DNA from 2 places in the Streptomyces desertarenae genome. Region 1 is predicted to be linked to the other one. Evidence: riboswitches for the same ligand, from Rfam matches in the RefSeq annotation. Region 1 holds a riboswitch; the other holds the start of a gene.

Region 1 (4,850 bases):
TCGTAGGGGTTGACGGTGATCGCGTCCTCGGCCAGTTCGGCGAAGGCCCCGGCCTCACGGGAGAGCACCAGCGCGCAGCCCCCGTCGGAGACCACCGGGACCTCCTTGGCGACCAGGTTCATGCCGTCCCGGATCGGGTTGACCAGGGCGACGTCGGCCAGCCGGTACGCGGCGAGGGAGCGCGCGAAGTCGTCCTTGACGTGCAGGACGACCGGGGTCCACTCCGCCGTGCCGTACTCCGCGTTGATCGCGTCGGCGACCCGGGAGACCTCGGCGGTGTAGTCGCGGTAGACGGCCAGGTCCTGCCGGGAGGGGTAGGCGAAGGCGACGTGCACGACGCGGTCGCGCCACTCGGGGCGCTCCTCCAGCAGCCGCCGGTAGGCGTGCAGGCCGCGCACGATGTTCTTGGACAGCTCGGTGCGGTCCACCCGGACGATCGCCTTGCGCGGCGCGCCGTCCGGGGCGCGGCCGATCTGCTCGCGCAGGGCCGCCATCCGCTCGTCCACGTCCGGCCGGCGGGAGCGCTCGCGCAGGAAGCCGGCGTCGGCGCCCAGCCCGTGGACGCCTATCCGCGTCCGGCGTCCCTCGTGCGTGACGACCATCTCGCCGTCCTCGCCCACGGCGACCTCCGCGCCCAGCAGCCTCACGCAGCAGTCGGTGAAGGCGTTGGCCCAGCGCTGGGTGAGGAAGGCGGCGCGGTCGGCGCCGAGGACGCCGCGCAGCACCTGGGCGGCGATCCCGCCGTCGGGGTCGTCCGGCAGCATCCGGAAGTAGTCCGCCGGCGCCCAGGGGGTGTGGGAGAAGTGGCCGATGCGCAGGTCGGGCCGGCGCTCGCGGAGCATCCCGGGGACGAGGGTGAGGTGGTAGTCCTGCACCAGGACGGCCGCGCCCTCGGCGGCCTCCTCGGCGAGGGCGTCGGCGAAGGCCGCGTTGTACGCCTCGTAGGAGCGCCACTGCCGCTCGAACGCGGTGTCGAAGGCGGGCTCCAGCGGGGTCTGGTAGAGCATGTGGTGGACGAACCACAGCACGGAGTTGGCGATGCCGTTGTAGGCGTCGGAGAAGACCTCCGCCGGGATGTCCAGCATCCGCACCGTCTGGCCGCCGGTGTCGGACGGGTCCAGGGCGCCCCGCGTGCGCCGCACCGCCTCGCGGTCGCCGTCGCCCAGCGCCGCGCAGACCCACATCGCGTCGCCCTTGACCGCCGACAGCCCGGAGACCAGCCCTCCGCCGCCGCGTTTGGCCGTCAGCGAGCCGTCCTCCCCGACGGAGTAGGAGACGGGCCCGCGATTGGACGCGACGAGTACCTGGTGCCGAGTGACCATGCTCGGAACCTAGCCGCTGTCCGGACCGTGCAAACGTGCGGTTCCCGTCACACCCGGCCGCGGCCGGCCCCGCGGCCGGCGCAGGCCGCCACCGGCCGCCCCGGCCGCGGAGCCGCGCGGCGCTCAGGCCGCGCGGCGGCTGGTGTACTCCGGGACCGTGCGCATCGGCGGGCGCTCCTCGGTGTCCACCGGATGGGAGTGCGGTGTGAAGCCCCCTTCCGGCGAGCGGTCGAACTGCGTCAGCACCGGGCGTACCAGGCCCCCGCGCGCCTGCCGGGCGTGGGCGGTGCGCTGGATGGCGGCGGCCATCCGGCCCAGCGCCAGCCCGTCCTGGTTGCGGTGCCTGCGCACCCCGACGTCGACCTGGGCGAGCGCGTCCAGCCCGACGGTGTGCAGCGCGTCGATCAACAGGCCCAGCTCGACGCCGTAGCCGACGGGGAAGCTGAGCCGCTCCAGCAGGGAGCGGCGGGCCGCGTACTCGCCGCCCAGCGGCTGGACGAAGCCCGCCAGCTGCGGCCAGTACAGGTTGAGCAGGGGACGGGCCACCAGCTCGGTGACCCGGCCGCCGCCGACGTTGCTGTCGCCGAAGGCGCGGTCGTACATCGCCTTGACCATCGCCAGCGGCGGATCGGTCAGCAGCGGGCCGACGATCCCCGAGACGAACGTGGAGTCGAAGTCCCGCAGGTCCGCGTCGACGAAGCAGACGATCTCACCGCTGGTGGCCAGCAGCGAGCGCCACAGCACCTCGCCCTTGCCGGGCACGGTGGGCACCCGCGGCAGCAGCTCGTCGCGGTGCACCACCTTGGCGCCCGCGGCGGCCGCGACCTCCGAGGTGCGGTCCGTGGAGCCGGAGTCCACCACGACCAGTTCGTCGACCAGGGGCACGTCCTCGGTCATCAGGTCGCGGCGGATGGCGGCGACGATGTCACCGACCGTCGCCTCCTCGTTCAGCGCCGGAAGCACCACGCTCACGCTGCCCGCCGGTCCCGCCGCCCGCTTCGCGGCCAGCAGCCGGGGCAGCGGACGGTCGGCAGCGCTCCATGAGCGTCGCTCCAGCCAGTGGTCGACCTCATCCAGCACGTGCGCCTCCTGTCCTCGGCATCCTGGTCGGTTCCGCCGGTCCCAGGCATTCTGCGGGACCGGGATTTCCCGGATGTTCCCGGAGTGTTCTCGGCGTCGGTCGCGTCGGTCGCGTCGGTGGCGCGGTGACGTCCGGCGGTGCCGGTCCGCCGCCGTGCCCCCGAGACGGTTCTCCGGGCGGGTCCGCACCGTCGCGGTGTCGGATCCTGGTTGCCCGTCGGTGGCCCTTCATGCATGGTCACGGACAGGTTCTCCCGGTTCTCCCGGGGGCTTGCCCGGCGGGGCGCCGGGGCGCCCCGGAAGCGGCTCGCCGGGTGTTCCCGGGCCCTTCCGCACCCGGGGGCGGCCGGTCCGCCTCCGTCTCGCGGTTCGGACGGCCCCTGTGGCCGCCGAAGGCGTCGGTTACAGTCTTGGGCGACACACCGGTGTTCCGCATCTCGGGGGCCGGCGTGCACAAACGCCCCGGCCAGGGTATCGGCCGGGTGCCATACAGCTCATCCAGAGGGGCAGAGGGAACGGCCCGTTGAAGCCCCGGCAACCCTCCCGCCGGCACTCGTTCACAACAGTCCGAGGCCACGGTGGGGAAGGTGCCAATTCCGGCCCGCGGCGAAAGGCGCCACGGGGAAGATGAGGAGAAAGGGCCTCGCCATCCATGGCTGTGCAGACTGTTGGAAGCAGCACCGAAATCTCGCTCGGCCCCGCCGTGGCGCTCTCCTGCCGCGAGTGCGGTGAGCGTTTCCCGCTCGGGCCGGTCTTCGCCTGCGAGGCCTGCTTCGGCCCGCTGGAGATCGCGTACGACCTGCCCGGAGGCGACCCCGAGGCGCTGCGGGCGCGCATCGAGGCCGGGCCGAACAGCATCTGGCGCTACGCCCCGCTGCTGCCGGTGCCGGCCGACGTCGCGGACAAGCCCAACCTGAACCCGGGCTTCACCCGGCTGGTGAAGGCCGACAACCTCGCCCGCGAGCTGGGCGTCACCGGGCAGCTGCACGTCAAGGACGACTCCGGCAACCCCACCCACTCCTTCAAGGACCGGGTGGTGGCCATCGCCGTGGAGGCCGCCCGGGCCTTCGGCTTCACCACCCTGTCGTGCTCCTCCACCGGCAACCTGGCCGGCGCCGTCGGCGCCGCCGCGGCCCGCGCGGGCCTGCGCTCCTGCGTCTTCATCCCGCACGACCTGGAGCAGGGCAAGGTCGTGATGGCCGCGGTCTACGGCGGCGACCTGGTGGGCATCGAGGGCACCTACGACGACGTGAACCGCTTCTGCTCCGAGCTGATCGGCGATCCGCTCGGCGAGGGCTGGGGCTTCGTCAACGTCAACCTCCGCCCGTACTACGCGGAGGGCTCCAAGACCCTGGCGTACGAGATCTGCGAGCAGCTCGGCTGGCGGCTGCCGGACCAGATCGTCGTCCCGATCGCCTCCGGCTCCCAGCTCACCAAGATCGACAAGGGGCTGCGCGAGCTGGTGGCCCTGGGCCTGGTCGAGGACAGGCCGTACAAGATCTTCGGTGCCCAGGCCGAGGGCTGCTCGCCGGTGGCGCGGGCCTTCAAGGAGGGCCACGACGTGGTGCGGCCGGTGAAGCCGGACACCATCGCCAAGTCGCTGGCCATCGGCAACCCGGCCGACGGCCCCTACGTCCTGGACATCGCCCGCCGCACCGGCGGTGCCGTGGAGGACGTGAACGACGAGCAGGTCGTCGACGCGATCAAGCTGCTGGCCCGGACGGAGGGGATCTTCGCGGAGACCGCCGGCGGCGTGACCGTCGGCGTGACCAGGAAGCTGATCGAGACGGGCGCCCTGGACCCCTCCCTGACCACCGTCGTCCTCAACACCGGCGACGGCCTCAAGACCCTGGACGCGGTGGCCCCGACCACCGGACCGTCCGCGATCATCCGTCCGAACCTGGACTCCTTCCGAGAGGCTGGCCTGGCATGAGCGTCACCGTCCGTATCCCGACCATCCTGCGCGCCTACACCGGCGGGCGGGCCGAGGTGTCCGCCGAGGGCGCCACGCTCGCCGAGGTCATCGCCGATCTGGAGAAGAACCACCAGGGCATCTCCGCGCGGGTGCTGGACGACTCCGGCAAGCTGCGCCGCTTCGTGAACGTCTACGTCGACGACGACGACGTCCGCTTCGCCGACGGCCTCCAGACGGCGACGCCGGACGGCGCGGGCGTCTCGATCATTCCGGCCGTCGCGGGCGGCTGCTGACCGGCCCCTCCGCGGCCGGCCCCTCCGGGCCGGCTCCGGCCCGTACGGGCGCGCCGCGCCCACCCGCGCACGCGGCCCCGCCACCGGCGCTTCGACCAGCCGGGGGCGGGGCCGCGTGCGTGTGCGCCCCACCTGGTCCGGTCCCGTCCCCGGTGGTGAACGGAATTGGTAATTCCGGCCTCGGAAGAGCGGTAGAGTGAGCACGCCTCCCCCCGAACGTGCGCTTCAGCGCCCATGAGA
Region 2 (4,850 bases), on a different contig from region 1:
CGGCACGACGACGCCTCCATGGCGGGGGTGTGGCCGTTCGCGGCCACCCTCCCGACCGGTCTGCTCGTCCTCGCCGTCCCCCTGCCCGGCAACCGGGTCGGGGCGGTGCTCCTCCTGGCCCTGCCGGCCGCGGCGGCCCTGGTCAACGCCTGGGCGATCAGCGCCGTGCTGCGCAGGCTCCGGGCGCGCGCCGCCCGCGTCTGACGGGCGGCGGGCCCGCCCTACCGGTGGCGCCGTGTCAGTTCCCGCACGGCGGACAGGAAGCGCTCGATGTGCTCCTCCGGCGTCCCCGCCCCGAAGCTGACGCGCACCGCGTCCAGGCTCCGCTCCCCGGGCAGGGGGGAGCCGGACGCGCCGCACGGCGCCGGCCGGGCCGCCGTACCGCCCAGCAGGGCGCGCACCAGCGGGTGGGCGCAGAACAGGCCCGCGCGGACGCCGATGCCGTACCCGTCGGAGAGCGCCTCGGCGAAACGGGCGCTCTCCCAGCCGTCCACGGTGAAGGAGAGCACGCCGACCCGGGGGTGGCGCTCGCCGAACAGACCGAGCACCCGCACCCCGGGCGCCTCGGCGAGGCCGGACCGCAGCCGGGCGAGCAGCTCCTCCTCGCGGGCGGCCAGCGCGTCCCGGCCCGCCTCCGTGAGGGCCCGGCAGGCGGAGGCCAGGGCGTGGGCGCCGACGACGTTGGGCGAGCCGGCCTCGTGCCGTGCCGGGCCCCGGTGCCACTCGACCGCCAGCGTGCCGTCCTCCCGGTGCTCCACGGTGCGGCCGGCGCCGCCGCCGGCCAGGTACGGTGCGGCGGCGTCCAGCCAGTCGGTGCGGCCCGCCAGCACCCCGGCGCCGAACGGGGCGTGGAGCTTGTGCCCGGACAGGGCCACCCAGTCCACGCCCAGCTCCCGCACCGACACCCGCCGGTGCGGGGCCAGTTGGGCGGCGTCCAGCACCACGCGGGCGCCGTGGCGGCGGGCGGCCGCGGCCAGGTCGGCCACCGGCCAGAGCTCCCCGGTGACGTTGGAGGCGCCGGTGACGCACAGCAGCGAGGGGCCCGCGGGCGCGGCCGCCAGGGCCTCTTCCAGCAGCGCCACCGCCTCGTGCGGCGACCGGGGCACGGGCAGGCAGACCGGGCGCAGCCCGGGACGGCGCCAGGGCAGCAGCGAGGCGTGGTGCTCGGAGGCGAAGGAGAACACCCGGGTGCCCTCGGGTAGGGCGGCGGCCAGCAGGTTCAGGGAGTCGGTGGTGCCCCGGGTGAACACCACCCGGTGGTCCGGGGGCAGGTCGAGGAAGCCGGCGACGGTCCGCCGGCTCTGCTCGTACAGGTCGGTCGAGAGCCGGGAGAGGTGCCCGGCTCCGCGGTGCACGCTGGAGTACAGGGGGAGATAGGCGGCCACGTCGTCCCACACCCGCCGCAGCGCCGGTGTGCTGGCGGCGTAGTCCAGCGCCGCGTAGGGGGCCCTCCCGCCGTCCGCCAGCGGCACCTCGACGTCCAGGCCCAGGACGGGGAGGGGCGCGCCGGCGGAGGAGCGCGGCGCGGCGGGGGAGGGGGCGGTGGGACGGGCTGCGTGGGCGGACCGGACGGTCACGGTGTCGCTCCTGGGGGTCGTGGCCCGCGCCGGGGCGTGCGCGGGCGGGTTGCGGCAGGGGGTGTGGAGCCGGAGCGTGCGGTGCGTGCCCGGCGTGCGGAGGCACACGGACGTGCGGCGCACCGGCCGGCGGCGGGGTCTCCGCGAGGCCGGGACGCGGGGGCGCCCGGCGGGTGGCGGGATGGAGGCCTCGGGCCTCTAGAGCATTCGCTTCGGCATGGTGCGTTCCCTCGTGACCAGGACCCCTGGACGGCGCGAGGGGTCCGCGCTTGCCGTACGGCGTCTGCCGCACGGCCCGGTCCTCACCCGGGGCACCCCGCCACGGACGGAGGGTTGCCGGACAGCCGGCCGGGGCCTGCGGGGCTGTCACTCGTGACCTGGACGGGATTATGGCACACGGTCCGCGCGTGCCGCCCGGACGCCCGCGGCCCCCGGACGCGGAGGGCGTCCGGGGGCCGCGGGCCTTCGGGGCACCGGGGGAGCGGAGGTCACCGGTAGGTGATGTCCGAGGCGCTGTACAGGCAGTGGGTCCCGTCGGGGCCGCTGCCGATCTTGGTGGGCTCACCGCTGGTGACGCCCTTGTAGCGCTCGCAGGGGACGATCCTGCGGTCGGGGTCGCCGGCGATCGTCACCCGCGACAGGCGGGCGGTGTCGCCGTAGTTGGAGTTGATCCCGGCCAGCGACTTGCCCGGTGCGGTGACGGTGACGTTCTCGATCACCACGTGGCGCTGGTACTGCTTGCTGCAGTTGCCGCACGACCGGTAGAGCTTGCCGAAGTCCTGGACCTGGAAGTTCCGGATCACCATGCGGCCGGGGCCGTTGTGCTGGAACACCTTGTCGGACGCCTTGCGGGCCCCGCCGCCGTCGATGGTCATGGTCTGGGACGAGGAGGTGCCCTTGAAGGTGGCGGCGTCCTCGCCGACATCCTCCCACCAGACGTTCTGCAGGGTGCAGGTCCCCCTGCAGTGGATCCCGTCGGCGGCCGGGGCGCCCAGAATCACGTTCTTCAGGACCGCCCCGTCGGCCAGTTCGAAGAGCGGACCCTGGTCCTCGTCCTGCCCGCCGGAGCCGAGGTCCCCGGTGCCGTAGTACCGGACCATCCCGCCGTCCCTGGTGCCGCTCACCTTGATGGTGCCGGAGACGGCCTGCTGCCCGGAGGCGGAGGGCCAGGAGGCGGCCGCCGCGGTGGAGCTCCCGGTGGTCAGGGCGGTGGAGAAGGCCAGGCCCAGGGCCGGGAGGAGTACGGCTGCGGCCTTGGCCGCGCGCCGTCGGTTCACGCTGGACACCACGATGCTCCTCTTCGCTCGCATGCACACGGAAGTTCGCATGCATGAACTCGTTGTGGTGGCATGAAAGTAGGGAGCAAGCGCTTTCTCGTCAACGAGGTGAACCTGAGCGCCCCAATTTTGCGCAGATGATGCGCATGTTTGACAACGCTGGTCGGCGAGGGGGTATGAGACTCCGTCACCCCAGGCCATCAGGAAGGCGAATGGTGTTCACATACGGGGACGGCACGCGGCGGTGCGGCCACCCGGCCCGGGTGGCCGCACCGCCGCGTGCCGCGAGGCCCTACGCGCCGGCGGCCGTGTCCTCGCCCGGCGCCTCCTCCGTCTCGCCCTCCGTCCCGTCCTTCGAGGACGATTCCTCGAAGTAGGCGTCCAGAACGGCGTCGAGCCGCTCCTCCCACTCCCTCAGGGCGCTCCGGGAGGGCGCCAGGACCTCGGCGTCGTACCAGCGGCGGGCGACGGTGTGGACGGTGACGGAGAACCGCCGGCCGAAGCGGGGAAGATCGATCTGGACCGCGCCGATCTCGTCCCAGTCGAACCGGGCCTCCTCGCCGTCCAGCCGGAACGTGACGCCGGAGCGGCCGGCGAGGATGGAGCCGCGGTGGTCGTGGACCTCGAAGACCGGACCGGTGCCGTCGTCCTCCTCGGCCTCCTCCCCGTCCCCCTCTTCGGCCTCCTCGTCCTCCTCGGCCTCCTCCTCCACCGTGCCGGGCTCCCCGGAGTCCTCGGCCGCGCCGGTGGCGGGTTCGGCGCCGGGGACCCCGGAGGGCCGCTCCGCGCTCCCCTCGGCTTCCCCGGCCCCGCCGGCGGCGTCCGCCGCGCCGGGCTCGGGCGCGGTGATGCCGGGGATGGCGGCCGGGTCCATTCCGGCGGCGGGCACGGGCGGGGTGATCTGACCTATGCGCTCTTCCACGGCGGGAAGTATGGCCGATGGACCGGTGCCGGCGACACCCGGGCCGCACCCCCTCACCGGCTCCTCCCACCCCCTCCGCACCGCGGCCGCGCGCCGTACCGGCCCCCCGCGCGCCGCCGGCACCGGACTCAGCGGGTGGTGCGGGAGAGGAAGGAGTCCCGGTCCAGGAAGGCCAGCCGGGCCCGCTTGTGCGGCAGCCGCACCTCGGGCCCGAGGACGAACCCGGCCCGCACCAGACGCGCCTGGGCCCTCTCGTTGCGGGCGTCGGGTTCGGCGACGATCCGCCTGCGGCCGGGGTCCTCGGCCAGCACGTGGGTGAGGAAGACGGTCACCAGCGTGCCGGTGAAGCCCGGCTCCGGCTCGCCCTCGGCGGGGCCGACCATCAGGTGGAAGCCGAAGTCCCCGGGCCGCACGTCGTAGTACTCGCCGATCGGGTCGGCCTCCGGCCGGTAGGTCTGGAAGAGCGCGACCGGCCGGTCGTCGCGGTGGATCAGGTAGGCGTGGTGCGTGGACAGGGAGTCCAGGTGCTCGTAGATCTCCCGGACCTGCTCGCGGGTGTGGTCGAGCATCCCCCAGAAGCGGGCCCGCTCCTGGGTCACCCAGCGGTACAGCAGATCGGTGTCGCGGGCGGGGTCCACGGGGACGACGCGGACCGTGCCGAAACCGTCGACACGGGTCTCGTGCACGGCCGCGCGGCGCCGGGGCGCGGGAGCCCCGGCGGAGTCGGGCGGGGGGACGGCGTCGGAGGTCACGGTTCTCCTCGGTCGGACGGTGCGTCGTGCGGCCCGGCCGGTTCCGGGGCGAGCCGGTCCCAGCGGGTGACGACGGGGGCGAGTTCGCAGCGTAGCCACAGGGGGAGCTGGTCGCGGTGGTGCGGGTGCCCGGGGACGCCCGAGGCGCCCAGCGGCACCACCCAGGCGCTGTTCTCCCGGTCGGCGAGGTCCCACACGAAGCGGGCCGCGGAGGCCCGGAAGCACAGGTCGGTGACGCCGGGCACGCTGGAGGAGGCCTGCACGCAGTCGTGGTCGCCGGACAGGCCCGGCCACGGGCCGGGACCGCCGTCCGCCCCGGAGG

Evidence for each region. Region 1 has a riboswitch for S-adenosylmethionine ahead of thrC (threonine synthase). Riboswitches for the same ligand answer to the same signal wherever they lie in the genome.
Region 2: it holds a riboswitch for S-adenosylmethionine, as region 1 does, so the genes downstream of both, ACFSJS_RS07880 (aminotransferase class V-fold PLP-dependent enzyme) here and thrC (threonine synthase) in region 1, are expected to answer to the same signal.

The regions. Positions count from the first base shown of each region.
Region 1 is NZ_JBHUFU010000001.1:741,572-746,421, reverse strand. It holds gene ACFSJS_RS03305 (alpha,alpha-trehalose-phosphate synthase (UDP-forming)) at 1-1,322, opposite strand, end outside; gene ACFSJS_RS03300 (glucosyl-3-phosphoglycerate synthase) at 1,446-2,402, opposite strand; SAM riboswitch class I at 2,894-3,036, shown strand; gene thrC (threonine synthase) at 3,055-4,335, shown strand; gene ACFSJS_RS03290 (MoaD/ThiS family protein) at 4,332-4,610, shown strand.
Region 2 is NZ_JBHUFU010000003.1:395,221-400,070, forward strand. It holds gene ACFSJS_RS07875 (SCO4225 family membrane protein) at 1-204, shown strand, start outside; gene ACFSJS_RS07880 (aminotransferase class V-fold PLP-dependent enzyme) at 222-1,577, opposite strand; SAM riboswitch class IV at 1,838-1,955, opposite strand; gene ACFSJS_RS07885 (pectate lyase) at 2,066-2,866, opposite strand; gene ACFSJS_RS07890 (hypothetical protein) at 3,147-3,776, opposite strand; gene ACFSJS_RS07895 (GNAT family N-acetyltransferase) at 3,905-4,528, opposite strand; gene ACFSJS_RS07900 (penicillin acylase family protein) at 4,525-4,850, opposite strand, start outside.